Regions from separate parts of the Pseudomonas sp. E1BtOHC1 genome, predicted to be linked through region 2. Evidence: riboswitches for the same ligand, from Rfam matches in the RefSeq annotation. Region 2 holds a riboswitch; each other region holds the start of a gene.
The links. A riboswitch is a leader RNA that binds a small molecule or an ion and turns the genes downstream of it on or off. The one in region 2 is predicted to bind cobalamin.

Region 1 (6,918 bases), 2.7 Mb from region 2:
CCGAAGCGCAGACTGCTGTTGTGGGCAAACAGCCGCAGGAGAATGCCGCGCCGCGCCATGAATTGATAAAGCCGCTCGGCCTCGGCGGTGATCAGCCATTGGAACAGCGCACAGCCGCCTTGGGGCTTGAAGCCATGCTGCTCCAGGACTTCACTCAGACGCTCACTGGCCGCCTCACTGCGCAGACGTTGCCGGGCATGGCCCTCGACATCCCGAAGACAGGCCTGCCCCAGCACCCGGGTAGGCCCGCTGACCGCCCAGGGGCCAACCTGCTCCGCCAACAGCCTGAGCAACCGGCGCTCGGCCAGGACAAAGCCCAGGCGTACTCCGGCCAGCCCGAAGAACTTGCCGAATGAACGCAGGACAATCAGCCCCACCTGATGGGCATGCCGGGCCAGGCTCAGTTGCGGGGTGTTATCCATGAAGGCTTCATCCACCACCAACCAGCCACCGCGCTGGGCCAAGCGGGCGTGCCAATCCAGCAGGCGCTCCGGCGTCAGGCTCAAACCGGTGGGGTTGTTGGGGTTGACCACCACCAGCACATCGAGGCTGTCGAGAAAGAAATCCACTTCCTGCTCCAGTACCTCACGCACCCGATAGCCACTGCGCCGCCAGGCCTCGGCGTGCTCGGCATAACAGGGCGACAGGACCCCAACCTTGCCCGCCCGCCGCAGCCGCGGCAGCAGTTGGATCGCCGCCTGGGAACCGGCCACCGGCAACACCTCACTCGCGCCGTAGTAGGCGCAGGCCGCTTGCTCCAGGCCGTCATCGGTTTCCGGCAGGCGCGCCCAGGCACGCAGGGGAATGGGCGGCAGGGGAAATGGCCAGGGCGCCAATCCGCTGGACAGATCCAGCCAGGCCTCTTCGGCGATTCCGTGTTCCTGGGCCGCCTTGCGCAACCTTCCACCGTGCTCAAGCATAGAATTCAGCCCCCAGGCACAGAATCAACAACCACAGCCAGACACCTCGCTGCACCAACTTCCAGCCGCGATCGATGGAGTCGGCACTCGCCGGCTCGCCTTCGCCCAGTTGCGGGCGCTGGTGCAACTCACCGTGATAAATCGCTGCGCCGCCCAACTCGACCCCCAGGGCACCCGCTCCAGCCGCCATCACCGGGCCGGCATTGGGGCTGTCCCAGGTCGGGCCCTGGCGCCACCAGCATGTGAGCGCCAGGCGGGTCTTGCCCAGCAAGGCATAGGTCAGGGCCACCAGCCGTGCAGGAATGTAATTGAGCAGGTCGTCGATTCGCGCCGCCGCCCAGCCGAAACGCTCAAAACGCTCGTTGCGATAACCCCACATCGCATCCAGAGTGTTGCTCAGACGATAGAGCACCACCCCTGGCGCGCCGGCCACGGCGAACCAGAACAAGGCGGCGAACACGGCATCGCTGCCGTTTTCCAGCACCGATTCAGTGGCTGCCCGCGCCACTTCGGTGGCGTCCAGCTCACGGGTCTCACGGCTCACCAGAAAGCCGACCCGATGCCGGGCTTCATCCAGGTCGTCACTGCGCAAAGCCTGAGCCACCGGCTCGACGTGCTCGCCGAGGCTGCGAAGACCCAGGGCGCAATACAGTGCAACGATCTCCACCAGCCAACCGATGTAGGGCAGCCAGGACAGGGCCGTGGCCAACAGGGTCAAGGGCAGCACCGCCAGTACCCAGGCCGTGACCCCATGGCTGCGCCAGCCTCGGCCGGCGGCGTTGAAACGTTGCTCGATACGATCCGCCACACGGCCAAAGGCCACCAGCGGATGCCAGCGCTTGGGTTCGCCCAGCAGCGCATCCAGCGCCACCCCGGCGACACTCAGCAACGCCACACTCATTGACTCACTCCCCAGTAATTCTCATACAGCAACTCACTCAATGGCCGGGGTTGCGCCCAGCCCTGCAGCGCCAGCATCGGCGCCGGATAGAACTCGGTAACCGGTCCCAGGCACAACACGGCCAAGGGTTTGGCGCCGGCGGGTAATCCCAGCAGATCGGCCAGGGCCTGGGGCTCGAACAGCGAAACCCAGCCCATGCCCAGTCCTTCGCTGCGGGCTGCCAGCCAAAGGTTCTGAATGGCACAGGACAGCGAGGCCAGGTCCATTTCCGGCAGGGTCCGCCGTCCAAAGACATGCCGCTCGCGCCCATCCATCAACGCCGCCACCAGCACCTCGGCACAGTCATTGATGCCTTCGACCTTGAGCTTCATGAACTCGTCGGAACGCTCCCCCAACGCCTCGGCAGTGCGCACCCGCTCCTCCTCCACCAACTGCTGGATTCGTCCACGCAGTGGTCGATCGCTGATACGGATAAAGCGCCAGGGTTGCATCAACCCGACACTGGGCGCCTGATGCGCCGCTTCCAGCAAACGCTGCAGCAGCTCGGGCGCGACACTGCCACCGGCGAAGTGACGCATGTCCCGGCGTTCGGCAATGGCGCGATAAACCGCCTCACGCTCCGCCGCAGAAAACCCCTGCTCACTCACCTGCCACGCCCTCTGCAGAAGCCGGCACGAACAACGCCGCCACCGCCGCCGGATTGGACGGAAAGTAAAAGTGCACATAGGAGGCAGTCATCCGCCCATCGCGATACACCGCTTCCGCACCACGACCACCATTGGGACTGATGCCACGGGCAATCGGCTCGAGTTGCGTGCTGGTCAGGGAATGATGATAGGTGTGGCCACGCAAGCTGCCCTCCGGCAACTCCACCGCTTGCAAGGCCAGGGCCGCCAGGCGTTTTTGCATCACGGCATCGCCGGGCAGCAACCCCAAGAGATTGGCACGCAGCCCTTCGACGTCGGTCAGGGAGTCCAGCAAATACAGCATGCCACCACACTCCGCGAGCAACGGCTTGCCCGCACCATGGTGAGCACGAATAGCGCCCAGCATCGCGGTGTTTTGCGCCAGTGCCTGATGGTGCAATTCGGGGTAGCCACCGGGCAGGTACAAACTGTCCGCCTCCGGCAACTCGGTGTCATGAATCGGCGAGAAGAAGCTCAACTGCGCGCCCATGGCCCGCAACAGATCCAGGTTGGCGCCATAGGTAAAGGCAAACGCCTCATCCCGCGCTACGGCGATTCGCACACCCGCCAGCAAAGGCTCGCAGGGCTCCGGCGTGGGTGCGGCAAAGCTCACTGCCGGCGGCAGTGCCACTTGGCAACTGCTGGCCAGGGCTGCAGCGGCGGCATCAAGACGCAGGTCCAGATCATTCAGTTCGCTGGCCTGCACCAGCCCCAAATGGCGGCTGGGCAGCTCGATGTCAGTCTCCCGGGACAAGGCTCCATACCAGCGCAGTCCCTCGGTGAGGCTGCCTTCAAGCAACTGCGCGTGACGCAAGGTGCCTACCCGGTTGGCCAGCACCCCAGCGAACGGCAGGTCCGGCTGATAGCGGGCCAGTCCCAGGGCCAGCGCACCAAAGGTCTGGGCCATGGCGGTGCCATCGATCACCCCCAGCACCGGGACTCCGAAATGCCGTGCCAGATCGGCGCTGGAGGGCGTGCCGTCGAACAGCCCCATGACCCCCTCGATCAGAATCAGGTCCGCTTCGCCCGCAGCCTCCCAAAGCAAGCGGCGGCTTTCTTGCTCCCCGACCATCCACATGTCCAGCTGGTACACCGGAGCACCGCTGGCTCGCTCAAGAATCATTGGATCGAGAAAATCCGGACCGCACTTGAATACCCGTACCTTGCGCCCCTGGTTGCAGTGCAAACGGGCCAATGCCGCGGTCACGGTGGTCTTGCCCTGGCCGGAAGCCGGTGCGGCGATCAATACCGCCGGGCAATGACGAACATCGGTCATGAATTCACACTCACAGCTCAACACCTTTCTGCGCCTTGATACCGGCCTGGAACGCATGCTTGATCATGCCCATTTCAGTGACGGTATCCGCCAGCTCGATCATCTCCGGCTTGGCGCCGCGGCCGGTTACCACCACGTGCTGCATGGGGGGACGGGCCTGCAGGTCACTGAGCACCTGATCCAGATCCAGGTAGCCGTGCTTGAGGGCGATGTTCAACTCGTCGAGTACTACCAGGCCAATCTCCGGGTCGTTCAGCAGCTCCCTGGATACCGCCCAGGCCGCTTCGGCCGCAGCAATGTCGCGCTGGCGATCCTGGGTTTCCCAGGTGAAACCCTCACCCATCACGTGAAACCGCACCTGCTCTGGAAAACGCCGGAAGAACAACTCTTCGCCGGTGCTGTTACGGCCCTTGATGAACTGCACCACGCCGCACTGCATACCGTGGCCCATGGACCGCGCCAGCATGCCGAAGGCCGAACTGCTCTTGCCCTTGCCATTGCCGGTCAGCACCAGCAACAAACCACATTCGTTGGGCGAGTTGGCGATGCGCTCATCGATCACGGCTTTTTTGCGCAACATGCGCGCCAGATGGCGTTCGTCACGATCGGGGGATTCACTCATGGGGCAGCTCTCCGTTGGGGCTGGGGAACGGCGGGCAGGAAAAGAAAGAGACGGCGCTAGCCTGGCATCGCCCACCGTGATGCCGTTGGATGGATCAGGCCGGTCTCCGGGCTCATGAGGGGCATCGCTGCCGGGCTGCGCGCCTTCCCATGTCATCGACACAGTGGCATCTGGCACAGCCTTGACTCATCTACCGTTGCGGGGGCAGCGCCGGAATCGTTGCCGTGTCCATCGCTGGAACAGGCACTGACCGGCTTCCCTGTTTCACTCTGTCGACCACGGGCCACAGAGCACCTGAAACAAGTCGCGAAGGTTAGAGGGTTGGGGGTGGAGCGTCAATTAAAGCCGGCCGTCGCACATCGCACAAAACTGCACTGCATCAACAAACTGGCGCCAATCTTGTGCCACACTCAGAGCAGTGATATCAAATAGCCACATTCCGGGACCCAGGTCCTGCCACACAACAATAAGGGGTGAGTTCGATGCAAGGCATGATCATCAGCAATCCAAAGCTGGAATTCCTGCGCCCGATGCTGGAACGCTGGTTCGATTGCATTGACCGCTACAACGCAGTCCGCGGCGATAACGAAACCCCGTACTGGTTCGATGAAAAGGCCAACCTGGGATTACTCTCCGCGGCCGCCTGGATGGCGGAGATGATCAGCCTGGAACACAGCCCCAGCAAGAAGCAGCAGGAGGAAGGTGCTCGCAACGCTCGTACCGACCTGTACCTGGCCACCAAGGACGAACGCGCTTATATCCAGACCACTCAGCGCTGGCCACGGGTCAACAGCCTGCACCTGACCCAGCCATTGCTGGACATTGCCAGTGACGCCAAAAAGATCAGCTATCCCAGCGACCTGAGGCTCGGCTGCCTGTTTGTAGCCCCGCAAAAAGCCCAGCACAGCGCCTCTCCCGAAGAACTTCAGGACATGCTGGACGAGTTGCAAAAGGAGCACTGCTGCGCCGTAGCCTGGTACTTCCCCTACGCCTACCGCAAGCTGCATAACGAAAGCGGCCACTACCATCCGGGGATTGCCGTACTGTTCAAGGAGGCCCGCTGATCAGGCGGAACCATCGACTGGCTATGCTCCTCTATGACTACGACGTTCGTGCACTCATAGGGAAATCAGCATGCTCAAGCTTCAACACACCTTGCTTATCGTTATCGCCGCCGGCCTCACCGCCTGCGGCGAAACCTCCAGCCTGCAAGTCTCAGACGGCACCGGACCGAACCCCAAGCTGCCGGAACCCAATCCCACGCTGATCCCCACGGTCAATATTGCCCCTGCCATCGGCTGGCCCCAAGGCGCAAAACCCACGGCCGCAGCCGGCACCCAGGTTGCCGCCTTCGCCGAAAACCTCGACCACCCACGCTGGCTGTATGTATTGCCCAATGGCGATGTATTGGTGGCTGAAACCAATGCACCACCCAAGCCGGATGACAGTCAGGGCATTCGTGGCTGGATCGCCGGAAAAGTAATGGGCCGAGCCGGCGCAGCCGTCCCCAGCGCCAATCGCATTACCCTGTTGCGGGACCAGGATCACGACGGCGTGGCGGAAACCCGCAGCCTGTTCCTGGAGAACCTCAACTCCCCCTTCGGCATGACCCTGGTGGGCAATGATCTGTATGTGGCGGACACCGACAAGCTGCTGCGCTTCCCCTATCAGAACGGTGACACCCACATCAGCGCAGCCCCCACCAAGGTGCTCGACCTCCCCGGCGGCACACTCAACCACCACTGGACCAAGAACGTCATCGCCAGCAAGGACGCAAGCAAGCTGTATGTCACCGTCGGCTCGAACAGTAACGTTGGGGAAAATGGCCTGGATAAAGAAGAAGGCCGTGCGGCCATCTGGGAAGTGGATCGCGCCAGTGGCAAGCATCGCCTGTTCGCCACCGGCCTGCGCAACCCCAATGGCCTGGCCTGGGAGCCGGTCAGCGGAGCGCTATGGACCGCAGTCAATGAGCGCGACGAAATCGGCAGCGATCTGGTTCCGGATTACATCACCTCGGTCAAGGACGGGGCTTTTTATGGCTGGCCCTTCAGTTACTACGGGCAACACGTGGACGTGCGGGTCAAGCCACAAAATCTCGAGCAGGTGACCAAGGCAATCGCTCCGGATTACGCCGTAGGCCCACATACGGCCTCACTGGGCCTGACCTTCGCCGAAGGCAGCAAACTTCCCGCCCCCTTTACCGAAGGCGCCTTCATCGGCCAGCACGGGTCCTGGAACCGCAAGCCCCACAGCGGCTACAAGGTGATATTCGTGCCTTTCAGCGCGGGCAAACCCCAGGGACAACCAATCGACGTACTCAGCGGCTTTCTCAATGCCGATGAAAAAGCCCTGGGGCGCCCGGTCGGGGTAGTCATCGATCAGCAAGGAGGCCTATTGGTCGCCGATGATGTCGGCAACAAGATCTGGCGGGTATCCGCCGCCAAGGCGCCCTGAGTTCAGCGCTTGCGGCACAGGGTCAGGCCATCCCCCAGGGGCAGCAGTGACAAGTCGAT
Region 2 (6,918 bases):
TCAAGGCGCAGCAGTTCACGGCGCAGGGTCTTCCACAGCGCCAGGGCACCGCGGCGCACGCAGCGCGGGCCGGTGCACAGGAACACCTGCCGGGCATGGGGCGGCACCCGGGACCAGTCCGGGTCGCTGGCCACGGCATTGACCTGATCGCAGGGCAGGTGCCGTTCGCGCTGGGCGATGCTGGCACAGGCCAGCGCCGCATCCACCCCGCGACGGCCCAGGGCCTGGGCGGTGATCCACAGCTGCGGCGCCTGGGGGTGGGCCCGGGCCAGGCGTCCCAGTTCATCGCGCAGCCAGTCCAGGTAGGCGCTGTCGGAACTGGGCTCCAGGTCCACCACCAGCAGCGCCGCGCCGTCCTCGGGCAAGGGTTCCTCCAGGGCGGCCCAGAGGCTGTCGAAGCCGTCCAGAGTGTCGATCACCCGGGTGCCGGCGTCATCGCTGCGCAGCGCCTTCAGCTCCCGGCCAAAGGCCTCGCCCAGGGCGCCGCCGTGCAGGCCGGGGCCGACGAACAGCACCCGTTGATAGTCCTTGTGCATGTCGATGGGCCTCAGAAGCGGTAGGTGTAGCGTACTTCGGTAGTGAAGGGGCGGCCGAGGTTGTCCACCGCCGGCGAGCTGCTGGTCATGCTGGTGGTGTAGTCGCGGTCGAACAGGTTCTCCACCAGCAGGCTCAGGCGATGTTGCTGGGCCCTGTCGAGGTAGCGATAGGCATCGGCGTCGACCACCGAGTAGTGGCCGTAGTCGACCTTCTTCGCGCTGTCGATCTGGCCGATGTAGCGGAGTGCACCACCCACTCCCCACTGACGATCCTCGGACTCGTAGCCCAGTCGCGAGCGGGCGAAGAAGCCGGGGATATTGCTCAGGGTCACGCCGTTGCGCGACTCCAGCAGATTGCGGGTCAGGTCCGCCGAGAGGTTCCATCGCGGGCTGAACTGCCAGCGGCCGTCGACCTCCATGCCGCGCACCTTGATCCGCCCCTCGCCATTGACCCAGCGGATGCCATCGAGGGCGATCAGGTCGTCGATCTTGCGCTGGAAGGCGGTGACGCTGGCGTTGAACTCGCCGGCCAGCAGGCTGCCCTTGTAGTCCAGGCCGAGTTCAGCATTCAGGCTCTTTTCCGGCTTGAGGTTGCGGTTGCCTTGTTCGTAGTCCTCGTTGACGAACAGCTGCTCGGCGTTGGGCAGCTTGAAGGCGCTGCCGTACTGGCCGCGCAGCTGCCAATGGGCATTGAGGTCGTACAGGGAGGTGAGCATGCCCACGGTGGCGCTCTCGCCGCCGCTCATCTTCTCGTGGCGGATGCCCAGGCCCGGATGCCAGTCGGGCAGGGCCGCGAACACCGGCCGCAACTGGGTGTACAGGGCATTGGCCTGGGCCTGGTTATTGTCGATCTTTAGCACATCGTCCTGGCCCTTGAACCACTGGTTGTCGGTGCCGAACACCAGCACATGGCCGCCGTCCAGCTCGGCCTTGCCTTCGGCCTGCAGGCCCCAGTCGGTGAAGCCCCAGTAGTCGTTACGGTTCCTGGTCACCAGACTGCCGTCTTTGAGGCTGTCGATCTTGGTGTAGCGCGTGTCCCAGTCGTTGACATGGCCCTTGATGAAGTAGCTGAAGCGCTCGCTCAGGCGCTGCTCGAAGGTCGCGGTGGCGATCTGCTGGACGCGGTCGTTGGTGGTTTTCTTGTTGTTCACCGGGCGGGCGAAATCCAGGTTGGCATCGCTGTACTGGTAGAACAGTTCCAGGCGCGAATCGTCGGCGAAGCCCTGGATCGCCTTGGCGCCGAAGGTGGTCACTTCATAGGCGCGTTTCTTGTCCCGGGTGCTGGCGCTGTAGGCGCTGTTGCGATAGGGCTGGTAACCATCGGAGACGTTGTGGCTGACATAGGCCAGCAGGCCCAGGTCGCCCAAGCCGTTGCTGAGGATGCGCTCCACCCGGGCATCGCCGCTTTGGCCCATGAAGCTGTCCAGGCCCAGGTTGACCTCGCCGGAGGTGTCGCGGGTCTGGGGGCTGCGGGTGACGATGTTGATCACCCCGGACACCGCCTGGGTACCGAACAGCAGGCTCTGGCCGCCCTTGAGCACCTCGATGCGCTCGATGGCATTGGCCGGCAAGGTGTCCAGGTACAGGCCGCCGTACAGGCGGTTGTTCAGGCGTACGCCGTCCAGCAGGATCAGGGTGTCGTCGTTGCGGCCCCCCAGCAGGGAATAGGTGCCGTAGTCGAAGGGGCCGTTTTTCGGCGCGACGTAGAGGCCGGGCACGTACATCTGCAGGACCCGGGTGATGTCGCTGCTGGGGCCGGCGCGTTCGATCTGCTGGCGATCGATGATCTCCACCTTGCTGCCGTACCTGGCCATCTCGGCCACGGTGGTGGATTCCACCGAAGGCGCGGAAACGAACTGCTGCTCCAGTTGCAAGCCGCTGTCCTCGGCCAGCAGCAGGGGGCTGAACAGGCAGCCCAGCAGGGCGCCCCCCAGGGAGCAGCGCGGTGCACGCCAGTCGCAGGCAGGGGAAGTGTCGAAGGTTGTTGTCATTCTTGGTCTTCTCGAAAGTGTCTTCGGGAAGCACGCAGGAGAAGGTATCGGCCACAGGCACGCGACCATACCGGCCCATGCCCGCCCACCGCAGGATTGCCAAACAGAAGTTCCAGGCCGGTCTCCGGGCTTGCGAGTCTGGCGGCATTCGCCTTCCCATACCTTGGGTACAGTGGCGTGTTGAATGCAGCACTCGCTTACCGTTGCGGGGGCAGCACCGGACTGGCCCTGAAGGGGCGCACCGGTTTCCCGTTTCACCTCGTGCACGGCGGCATGAGGCACCTGAAACTGGGCGGCATATGAACATTCGCCCCGGCGTTCGTCAATCTCGTGGCTACAGGGGCAGGGCGGCGCCAGGCGCGAGGGCGATGCCGGACGGGCCCAGAGGCCGCGCCGGGCAGGCCAACAGTGGCACGGCGCGTACCGAGTCCCCTGGCTGCAGTTGCAGGCGTTTGGCGGTCAGGCGGTCCACCAGCAGGCAGCCGGCTACCAGGCGCCCGGGGGCGGCGGTGATGCGGCAGCTTTCCAGGCGGCGGTTGTGAATCAGCCACACCGGCGCCTGTTCGTCCGGGCTGCCCACCAGCAAGGGCAGGGTCTGGCTTTCACGCACGCTGCGGATCTTCGCCACTTCGGCCTCGATCAGCGGCCCGCCGTCGAAGATATCGATGCAGCCCTGATGGCTGAAGCCTTCGTCGCGCAGGATGTTCACCGCCTGCTCGGTGCTCTGGTGGGCCTGGCCGATGGCCGCCTGGGCCTGTGGGCTGAGCAGGCAGGTGTACAGCGGCTGGCGCGGCATCAGTTCGGCGATGAAGGATTTGCTGCCATGGCTGGACAGGCGATTGGCCTGCTGGAAGTCCATCTTGAAGAAGTGTCGCCCCAGGCTGTCCCAGAACGGTGAGCAGCCCTGGCTGTCGAGCTGGCCACGCAATTCGGCCACCAGCTTGTCGCCGAACAGCGCCGGGTGCTCGGCGACGAACAGCAAGCGTGCAGTGGACAGCAGGCGGCCGGTGTAGCCCTGGCGCTGGTCGCGCCGCAGAAACAGCGAGCACAGCTGGGATTGCCCGGTCATCTCGTTGCACAGGAACAGGGTCGGAACCTGCTTGTCGATACCCAGCCCCGGGGCTCTGCCACGGGTGATGCCGACCCGGTAGTTGTAGCAAGGCTCGCGCAGGCCGATAGCGCCGCTCAGGCCACAAATGCCGATGACTTGCTGGTCGTCGTCCTCCAGCACGAACAGGTAGTCGGCATCGGCCCGTTCCACCTGGCTGGCGAAGGTGCGCTGAGCCCAGCGCAAGCGATGGGCCAGGCGCTCGGGGTCGGTGGAGAGGTTGTTCAACTCGCGACAGCTGCCTTCCAGCAAGGCCAGCACCCCCGGCAGATCGGTAACACGGATCGGACGGACGATCATCGGTGGACTCCTTGCAGCGGTCCCGGGCAGCGCAGCAACAGCGGGCAACTCATAACGCGATTCCCCGTACCGGTTCGCCCGGTGTCAGTTGCAGGGCCTGGAGCATCGACAGGTCGAGCCCGACCACATCGCCCGGGGCTTCATCCAGGGGCGCGACAATGGCGCGAAATCCTTGCAGTCGGTCATTGCTCAGCAACCAGTGGCGACCGCGGCCGCTCTGGGGGCTGAGGTAGCTGATCGCGACCCGGCTCTGAACGATCGAGCGTAGCTGGTTGTTGCGGGCTTGCAGGGTCGGTCCGGCATCAAACAGGTCCACATACTGGGTAGGCGCAAAACCCTCGTCGACCAGGATGTCGCAGGCTTCTCGCGCATCGGGGTGAATCTGTCCGATGCAGTCCTGGGCCGACTGCGGCAGCATCGGGATGTACAGCGGGTACTGGGGCATGAGTTCGGCCAGAAAGCCCCGGCCCTGCAGGGCGCACAGGCGTTCGGCCTCGATGTAGGGCAGGTCGAAGAAGTGCTGGCCCACCGCCTCCCAGAACGGCGATTCGCCGGCGGCGTTGCTGTAGCCGACGATCTCGCTGATGGTGCTCTCGGCAAAACGCTGGGGGTGAGCGGCCATGAACAGCAGGCGCGCCCGGGACGTCAGCTGCGCCAGGGGCGTGCCCGACAACGCCGGGTCCACATGGAAGCTGCGCAGCAGGGTCTGTTCGCTGAGGTCCTGGCACAGGGACAGGGTCGGCACCCCGTGCTCGATGTTCAGCTCCCTGGAGCTGCTGATGAAGGGCCGGTTGCGCAGGCTGTAGAACGGCGCGGCAAAGCCCGCCGTGGCGAGAATGTCGGAGCAGCCGTGGAGCAGGCCGCTGGCAGGGTCCTCAAGCACCAGAAAGTAGTTCTCCGGGCCCTGGCTGGCCTCGGCCTTGGCGAAGGACGCCAGGGAGTCGAGGATCTTTTCCCGCAGGCAGGTTTCGTCATCCACCAGGGACGTTACGCCCAGCAGGCGTTCGCGGGCCAGGCGCCGCAGTTGGGGCAGATCGAATAACGCCACGGGACGCAAGGCCAGCATGGGTGCACTCCTGTATCAAGGGCCGCTCGCCCCGGGGGCGAACATTGGCCAGACATCACTGTCGGTTACCACGCAGTTCCACGGCCACGGCATCCGGCGGCCTGTCCCCGGGCGGCTCTTGGCGGTTGCCTCGGGGGGAAGCGCGACGCCATCCGGCGCCGCAGGGAAGTCACTTAGGGTTTGAGCGGATCGGGCAGGGCGGCACCGCTGCCCAGCTTGTTCAGCAGGAACAGGTAGACCAGCCCGGCGACTATCCAGATGGCGCCGAGTTTCTGCGCATCCACGCCCATGTTGTACATGATGGCGCTGACGATCACGAAGCCGATCACCGGGCAGATCAGGTGACGCACCACCTGGCCGGATTTCTGCCGGCGCCAGTAGAAATTGATCACCGTGATGTGCAGCAGCATGAAGCCGCTCAGGGCGCCGAAGTTGACCAGTGAGGTCAGGGTGTCCACCGAGTTGATGAACAGGTAGCAGATCAGCAGCGACAGCACCGCCACCAGGTAGATGCTGATGTGCGGGGTGTTGTGTTTCGGGTGGACCTTGGCCAGCACCTTGGGCAGCTTGCCGTCCCGGGCCATGCCGAACAGCAGGCGCGATACCGCGGCTTGCGAGGTGATGGCCACCGCCACGCCCCAGGCCAGCGCCGTGGCCACCCCGGTGAGGGTCGCCAGCCAGCTGCCGGCGGCCAGTTCGGCGATTTCATAGAAGGCGGTGTCGGCGGACTTGAAGCCCATGCCGGCGGCCAGGTCGGTGGCGATCCAGGTCTGCACCACGAAGATCGCCCCCATCACCACCAGGGTGATCAGGGCGGCGCGGCCGACGCTGCGGCCCGGGTCGCCCTTGACCTCTTCGGCCAGGGTCGAGATGGCGTCAAAGCCCAGGAACGACAGCACCGCAATCGATACGCCCTGCATCAGCATGCCGAAGTGGAAGTTTTCCGGGCTGTACAGCGGCGCCAGGGTCAATTGGCCGTTGCCGGTGCCACCGTGCAGAGCGTTCCAGGCGTAGAACAGGAAGATCCCCAGGACCACCAGTTGTGCCAGCAGGAACAGGATGTTCATCCGCGCGGTGAAGGTGATACCCCGCAGGTTGACGAAGGTAGCGCTGACCAGGAACGCCAGGATAAAGCCGACCTTGGGCACTTCCGGGTACAGGTGGTTGAGGGCCATGGCCGCGTAGACGTAGAGCAGCGGCGGGATCAGCAGGTAGTCCAGGAGCATCAGCCAGCCGGCGAGAAAGCCCACATGGGGGTTGAGGCCGCGCTGGGCGTAGGAGTAGACCGAGCCGGCGATGGGAAAGGCGCGGGCCATGGCGCCGTAGCTCAGGGCGGTGAAGACCATCGCCACCATGCCGATGATGTAGGCCAGGGGCACCATGCCCGGGGCTTCCTGGTTGACGTAGCCATAGACCCCGAACGGGGCGATGGGGATCATGAAAATCATCCCGTAGACCACCAGGTCGCGCAGGCTCAGGCCACGCTTGAGTTCCTGTTTGTAGCCGAATTCTTCAATCTCCATGAAGCAGTTCTCCTTGTAGCCAATGTAAGTGGGCGCATCCGGCGGCGAGGGTCGTCATTGACGCCTCGTGCGCCGGTCTGTGTTTGAACCTGGCAGGGTTAAAGACACACCACAGCGGTTTTTCTTGTTGTTGTACCTGTCCTGCAAACAGCCTTTGTTGCGTTCAAGCGTCTTTCAATATCCGTTACAGCAGCGGCGCCAGACAGTCGCTCCAGTGCTGCACCGCTTCAGGGCTGCGCAACAAGTCGTTGCGCACCTCGATCAGTACCGATTCCAGGCCCCGGGCATCACCGTGCACCGGCACGGTCATGTCGCTCAAGGGGTTGATCTCGTAAGGCTGGTTGCCCGCCACCTTTATCGGCAGGGTCCACAAACCTTCCAGTATTCGCGCCGC
Region 3 (6,918 bases), 1.7 Mb from region 2:
TCATGATCAAGGCGGGGGATTATCGAGGATTTTACCGGCAAGCGGCCATTGCCAGGGTGGCCTGGGCGTATTTCTGACGAGGGATCAGCAGTTGGGCCGGGCCGGGATGCAGCTGTTCGGCCATGGCCAGGGCAGCACTTTCGGCAACGCCGTAGCAGCCGGTGCGTTCAAAGGCGATCTGTGAACGGTGGCTGAGGCGCAGGGCATAAGGTGCCAGTTGCATGCTGCTGAAACAGGTCAGTGGCAGTGCCAGTTGCTCGGCCAACTCCAGCAGACCGGGCTCGGCCTGTTTCAGGTCGATGCTCGCCAGGGCGAAAACCTGCTGCGTATCGATGCGATGGGCTTCCAGCACCTGATCCAGCAGCGCGCGCAGCGTGGTCACCGGGCAGCCTTTCTGGCAGCCCAGGCCGACCACCAGGGTCGACGCTGCGCGCACTTCGATCATGCCGAGTACTGATCCGTGTTCCTGCGCCGGAACAACCAGGCGCTGATCAGCCCGAGGGCCAGCCAGAAGGCGGCATTGGTCAACTGCGAGGCGATTTTGAATTGTGCCTCCAGCTCTTCCGGGGCCAGCATCGAATGCACTTCCGGTTGTGGCGCGCCGATCACGTGAGGCACGGCGATGATGGCCGCGCCCAGCAGTTTCAGCAGCCAGTTGCCGGCGAACACGATCAGGGCAAGGCCCACGGCGGTGGAAGCGGCAGCGCCGACCCACCACACCTGGCGCTGTACCAGGTCGGCGGCGGCGGTGCCCGGCAACTCCGGTGGCAAGCCCAGGGTCGGCGCCAGGCAGAAGGTCGCATAACCCGCCAGGCCCCAGAGCAGGCCCTGGGAGGTGCGGCTGGGCGCCCGCAGGGTGTAGAGCCCGGCCAGCATCAGGGCGAAGCCGACGGCCACCACCAGATTGCCGCCCGTGGTGGACAGCACTCGCTGCCAGCCATCTTCCGGTTCCCAGGCTTCGGCGTCGTGGCTGTGGCCGGCCATGGCGCCTTCGGCGTGTTCATGGACTTCTGCGGCCGGGGCCTTTTCATAGGTTTCCGCCTGCAGAATCAGCGGGGCCACCCAGAAGCTTTGCAGCAGGGTCAGCAGCAAGGCCGCCAGCAACCCGGTGAACCCTGCGGTTTGCGCAATACGCTTGATCATGTCGGCAGGTCTCAGTGGCAAGGGAAAGCAGCGCTGTGACGGGTGTCGTGGGCGGCGTTGTGCACCGCTTCGATATGGGAGAAGCCGGCGAAGTACACCAGGCAGGCGCCCAGCAGCGAAGCGCCGATGGCGGCCACCAGGCGCTGGCTCAGGGTGGAGGTGCTGCTGGTGGAATGGCTGGTGCTGCTGATGATCGACATGGCGCTTCCCTCTGGAGTGTCAGCGGGGAGAGTGGCGCAGGAAAACCCCGCGTGACCGGCACGCAGGGTTTGCAACAGCGCCCGCCCACCGCGGGTTTGTTATGTGTGTGTTGCGGGCCGGTCTCCGGGCTGGCGAGGGGCAGGGGCCGAGTCATGTCGGACCGTGCCGGCAAGTGTCGCCTTCCCATGCCTTGGCACAGTGGATCTGACACTTCGCTCGCTTACCGTTGCGGGGGCAGCACCGGACTGGTCACGGCTTTTGTAGTAAAGCACGTGATTCACCGGTTTCCCGTTTCACCCTGTGAAGGGCACCCGTAACAAGGCGCGTAGGAAATCATGGCCGGGGTAACGTCGTCAATTGCGGACGCCGGCGCATTGCCGATTGACCGTCCCCCGCGCTCTGCGTAGCCTTGCGCCTTCGAGGTTCTTCGGCCAGCGGTCGAAGCTAAGAAGGGAACGCGGTCGATGCCGCGGCTGCCCCCGCAACTGTGAAGGGTTTCATTTCTGCAAGGCCACTGCATTCGCGTCCGGAACGCCTGCGGGAAGGCGCAGAAACCGCCAGTCCAATGACTGGCAAGCCCTCAGCCAGGAGACCTGCCTCGATCCCAGATTCTCACTACAACCGGGCGGGGTGATCCGGTGGCGAAATCTCCGCGCGCCCCTGCGCTGCGGCTCTCGTCCCGTTTGCCCGCCACCTTTGCCAAGGGGCATCCGATGAAAACACTGGCCAAACTTCCCGTCACCATCGTCACCGGCTTCCTTGGCTCGGGTAAGACCACCTTGCTGCGGCACATGCTGGATAACGCCCAGGGCCGGCGCATCGCGGTCATCGTCAACGAGTTCGGCGAGCTGGGCATCGATGGCGAGATCCTCAAGCAATGCTCCATCGGCTGCACCGAGGAAGAGGCCAGTGGCCGGGTCTATGAACTGGCCAACGGCTGCCTGTGCTGCACCGTGCAGGAAGAGTTCTTCCCGGTGATGCGCGAACTGGTGGCGCGCCGCGGCGATCTGGATCACATCCTCATCGAAACCTCCGGCCTGGCCTTGCCCAAGCCCCTGGTCCAGGCCTTCCAGTGGCCGGAAATCCGCAGCGCCTGCACCGTCGATGCAGTGATCACCGTGGTCGACAGCCCTGCCGTGGCCGCTGGCACCTTCGCCGCGTTTCCCGATCAGGTGGACGCCCAGCGCAAGCTCGACCCCAACCTGGACCACGAATCGCCCCTGCATGAGCTGTTCGCCGACCAGCTGTCCAGCGCCGATCTGGTGATCCTCAACAAGACCGACCTGATCAACCCCGAAGACCTGGCCAAGGTGCGCCTGGAAGTGGCCGAAGAGCTGCCGCCAGCAGTCAAAGTCATCGAAGCCAGCAGCGGCCGCCTGCCGCTGGACGTGCTGCTGGGCCTGGGCGCCGGCTCCGAGGAGCACATCGACGGCCGCCACAGCCACCACGATCACCACCACGACGGTGACGACGACCACGACGATCACGATCACGACGCCTTCGATTCCATCTCCATCGAACTGCCCCAGGCCGACGAAAGCCTGCTGCTGGACGCCCTGACCCAACTGGTGGTCAAGCACGGCATCCTGCGGGTCAAGGGTTTTGCCGCGATCCCCAACAAGCCGATGCGTCTGCTGATCCAGGGCGTGGGCACGCGCTTCGACAAGCACTTCGACCGCAAGTGGGGTGCTGACGAAGCCCGCACCACGCGCCTGGTGCTGATCGGCCAGGAACTGGACGCCGCTCAGCTCGAAGCGCAACTGCGCGCCGCCCTCAGCGTGTAACCCATGCACCTGCTCAGGACCCAGCCCGGCGGTTTCGTGTCGGATGACAACATTGCCGACCTTGGACAGACCCCCGCCGAGCTGGTGATCCTGTGCAGCGGCGACTCCAGCCTGGCGCTGCTGGCGGACGCTGCCGAGCAATTGCCCGAGGACTACCCCAGCTTTCGCCTGGCCAACCCGATGCAGGTGCAGAACCATGCGTCGGTGGACCTGTATGTGGACGAAGTGCTGCGCCACGCCAAGGTGATCCTGATTTCCCTGCACGGCGGCATTGGTTACTGGCGTTACGGCGTCGAACGGCTGGTGGAACTGTCCCGACGCGGAGTGCAGTTGATCCTGGTGCCGGGGGACGATCGCCCGGACCCGGAGCTCAGCGACCTGAGCACGGTGCCGGCCACCGAGCGTGATCGCCTGTGGCAATACTTGCGTCAGGGCGGCCGCGATAACGCCTTGAACTTCTATCGTTGCCTGGCCAGCGGTCTGCTGGGGCGCGACTACCCCTGGAGCGAACCGCAGACCCTGCCACGCACGGCGATCTATCACCCACACAAAAGCCAGGCCACCCTCAGCGACTGGCAGGCCGATTGGCAGCCCGATCAAGCAGTGGCGGCGCTGCTGTTCTACCGTTCCCACCTGCAGGCGGCCAACACCGGTTTTATCGATCTGTTCTGCCAGCGCCTGCAGGCGGCGGGGCTCAACCCCTTGCCGATGGCCGTGGCCAGCCTCAAGGAAGTCGGTTGCCTGAGCCAGGTGGAAGACTGGCTGGATGCAACCGCGGCCGGGGTGATCCTCAATACCACCGGCTTTGCCCAATCCAGCCCCGAAGCCCCGCACCTGCGGCCGTTCCGGCGCAATATTCCGGTGATCCAGGCCATTTGCGCCCAGGACAACGAACCCGGCTGGCGTGACAGCGAGCAGGGCCTGGGGCCGCGGGACCTGGCCATGCACATTGCCTTGCCGGAACTGGACGGGCGCATCATCAGCCGGCCCATCAGTTTCAAGGACCTGGCCTGGCGCAGCGAGCGCAGCCAGTCGGATGTGGTCTGCTATCGCGGCCAGCCCGAGCGCATGGATTTTGTCGCCGAACTGGCTCGACGCTGGGTCGAGCTGGGACGCCTGGACAATGGCCAGAAGCGCATTGCCCTGGTGCTGGCCAACTACCCGACCCGGGATGGTCGTATTGGCAACGGCGTCGGCTTGGACACCCCGGCCGCCGCGCTGAACATCCTCAAGGCCCTGCACGCCGAAGGCTACCCGCTGCCGGCCGAGTTGCCCGCCAGCGGCAGCGAGCTGATCCGGCAACTGCTGGGCGGGGTCAGCAACGACCTGGACAGCCTCGACCAACGCCCGTGTCAGCAAAGTCTGGCCCTGGACAATTACGCGGTGATGTTCCAGGCCTTGCCGGAAGCCAATCGTCAGGCCGTGCTAGCGCGCTGGGGTGCACCGCAGCAAGACCCGATGTTCCGCGACGGGCGGATGATGATCGCTGGCCTGCGCTTTGGCCTGACCTTCGTCGGCATCCAGCCGGCCCGGGGTTATCAGGTGGACCCCAGCGCGGTCTATCACGACCCGGATCTGGTGCCGCCCCATGGCTACCTGGCGTTCTACTTCTGGCTGCGCCAGACCTACGGCGCCCATGCGCTGATCCATGTCGGCAAGCACGGCAACCTGGAATGGCTGCCGGGCAAGGGCGTCGGCCTCTCGGAGAGTTGCTGGCCGGATGCGCTGCTGGGCCCGCTGCCGAACATCTACCCGTTTATCGTCAACGATCCGGGGGAGGGCGCCCAGGCCAAGCGCCGCACCCAGGCGGTGATCATCGACCACCTGATGCCGCCCCTGACCCGTGCCGAAACCTACGGCCCGCTGCGTAATCTGGAGCTGCTGGCGGACGAGTACTACGAAGCCCAACTGCTGGATCCACGTCGTGCCCGGGAGCTGCAGCGGGACATCCTGCAACTGGTGCGCGAGACCCACATCGACCGCGAGTTGCAACTGGGCGAGCAGCTCGACAGCGACGCCGATGCGGCGATCTGGCTGCCGCGCCTGGACACTTACCTGTGCGACCTCAAGGAATCGCAGATCCGCGATGGCCTGCATGTGTTCGGCGAATCCCCTGACGGCCGACTGCGCATCGACACCCTGCTGGCCTTGCTGCGCATTCCCCGGGGCGATGGCAAGGGTGCCCACGCCAGCTTGCTGCGAGCTTTGGCCAAGGCCTTCGGCCTGGGCTTCGATCCCCTGGACTGCGCCCTGGCCGAGCCCTGGACCGGGCGCCGTCCGCAGCCGTTGCAACGGCTCAGCGAGGCCTTGTGGCGCACGGCGGGTGACGTGCGCGAACGCCTGGAGCTGTATGCCGCAGCCTTGATCGAAGCCGCGCTCCAGGGCCCGGTGGCGCAGTTGGACGAGGCGGGCTGGGAGCCGGTGCAGGTGATCATCGAGGCGTTGCGCGAGGTGGTCGCCCCGCGCCTGGACGCTTGCGGCCCCGCAGAAATGCGCGGCCTGCTGGACGCCTTGAGCGGCCGCTTCGTTCCCGCCGGCCCCAGCGGTGCGCCGAGCCGTGGCCGTCTGGACGTGCTGCCCACCGGGCGCAATTTCTATTCGGTGGACGTGCGCAACCTGCCCACCACCACCGCCTGGCGCATCGGTTTCCAGTCAGCCAGCCTGATCCTCGAACGCCACCTGCAGGACCACGGCGACCACCTGTTGCAGTTGGGCCTGTCGGTCTGGGGCACCGCCACCATGCGCACCGGCGGCGACGACATTGCCCAGGCCATGGCCCTGATGGGGGTGCGTCCAGTGTGGGCCACCGGCAGCCAGCGGGTCGACGATTTCGAGATCCTGCCCCTGAGCCTGCTGGACCGGCCCCGAGTTGACGTAACCCTGCGGGTGTCCGGGTTCTTCCGTGACGCCTTCGCCAACCTGATCCGCCTGTTCGACGCGGCGGTGCAAGCGGTGGCGGCCCTCGACGAACCCGATGACATGAATCCGCTGGCGGCCAGAGTCCGCGCTGAACGCGCAGCCTTGATTGCCTCCGGTCTGGATCAGGACACCGCCGCGCGTCAGGCCGGCTGGCGGATCTTCGGCGCCAAGCCCGGGGCCTATGGCGCCGGGGTCCAGGGGGCCATCGACGGCCGCCTGTGGCAGAGCCGCGAAGACCTGGCCGAGGTCTACTTGAACTGGGGCGGCTACGCCTATGGCGGCAGCGACGAAGGCACTGCCGCCCGTGAGCAGTTCGCCTCCCGCCTGAGCCAAGTACAGGCGGTGCTGCAGAATCAGGACAACCGCGAGCACGACCTACTGGATTCCAACGACTACTACCAGTTCCAGGGCGGCATGCTGGCGGCGGTGGAAAGCCTCAGCGGCGCCAAGGCCGCCAGCTACCACGGCGACCACAGCCAGCCGGACCTGCCGAAGATCCGCACGCTCAAGGAAGAACTGAACCGGGTGATCCGCTCGCGGGCGGCCAATCCGAAGTGGATCGAAGGGGTCAAGCGCCATGGTTACAAGGGCGCCTTCGAAATGGCCGCGACCCTGGACAACCTGTTCGCCTTCGACGCCACCACCGAGCTGATCGACGATCACCAATACGCTTTGCTGGCGGACGCCTACCTGCTGGATGACTCGACCCGCGAGTTCGTTCGCCAGCATAATCCCCACGCCCTGCGCGACATGACCGAGCGCCTGCTGGAGGCTCAGCAGCGTGGCTTGTGGCAAGAGCCCGGCGATTATCGTGAAGCCCTGGAAAACCTGCTGCTGGATATAGAAGAAGATTCCTGATTCGGCGTAGATC

Region 1: linked by a shared signal. The riboswitch ahead of cobO (cob(I)yrinic acid a,c-diamide adenosyltransferase) and the one ahead of ACSSVC_RS15350 (TonB-dependent receptor plug domain-containing protein) in region 2 are both predicted to bind cobalamin.
Region 3: linked by a shared signal. The riboswitch ahead of cobW (cobalamin biosynthesis protein CobW) and the one ahead of ACSSVC_RS15350 (TonB-dependent receptor plug domain-containing protein) in region 2 are both predicted to bind cobalamin.

The regions. Positions count from the first base shown of each region.
Region 1 covers NZ_CP196023.1:6,032,899-6,039,816, forward strand. Annotated here, with positions in the region: gene cobD (threonine-phosphate decarboxylase CobD) at 1-920, opposite strand, end outside; gene cbiB (adenosylcobinamide-phosphate synthase CbiB) at 913-1,821, opposite strand; gene bluB (5,6-dimethylbenzimidazole synthase) at 1,818-2,468, opposite strand; gene ACSSVC_RS27150 (cobyrinic acid a,c-diamide synthase CobB) at 2,461-3,783, opposite strand; gene cobO (cob(I)yrinic acid a,c-diamide adenosyltransferase) at 3,794-4,405, opposite strand; cobalamin riboswitch at 4,486-4,718, opposite strand; gene ACSSVC_RS27160 (hypothetical protein) at 4,888-5,469, shown strand; gene ACSSVC_RS27165 (PQQ-dependent sugar dehydrogenase) at 5,540-6,859, shown strand; gene ACSSVC_RS27170 (class I SAM-dependent methyltransferase) at 6,862-6,918, opposite strand, start outside.
Region 2 covers NZ_CP196023.1:3,339,575-3,346,492, forward strand. Annotated here, with positions in the region: gene ACSSVC_RS15345 ((2Fe-2S) ferredoxin domain-containing protein) at 1-536, opposite strand, end outside; gene ACSSVC_RS15350 (TonB-dependent receptor plug domain-containing protein) at 548-2,596, opposite strand; cobalamin riboswitch at 2,626-2,828, opposite strand; gene ACSSVC_RS15355 (arginine N-succinyltransferase) at 2,862-3,935, opposite strand; gene ACSSVC_RS15360 (arginine N-succinyltransferase) at 3,985-5,001, opposite strand; gene ACSSVC_RS15365 (APC family permease) at 5,175-6,524, opposite strand; gene ACSSVC_RS15370 (N-formylglutamate amidohydrolase) at 6,709-6,918, opposite strand, start outside.
Region 3 covers NZ_CP196023.1:5,069,169-5,076,086, reverse strand. Annotated here, with positions in the region: gene ACSSVC_RS22750 (cobalamin biosynthesis protein) at 32-445, opposite strand; gene ACSSVC_RS22745 (CbtA family protein) at 442-1,143, opposite strand; gene ACSSVC_RS22740 (CbtB domain-containing protein) at 1,155-1,343, opposite strand; cobalamin riboswitch at 1,442-1,674, opposite strand; cobalamin riboswitch at 1,748-1,959, shown strand; gene cobW (cobalamin biosynthesis protein CobW) at 2,058-3,128, shown strand; gene cobN (cobaltochelatase subunit CobN) at 3,132-6,905, shown strand.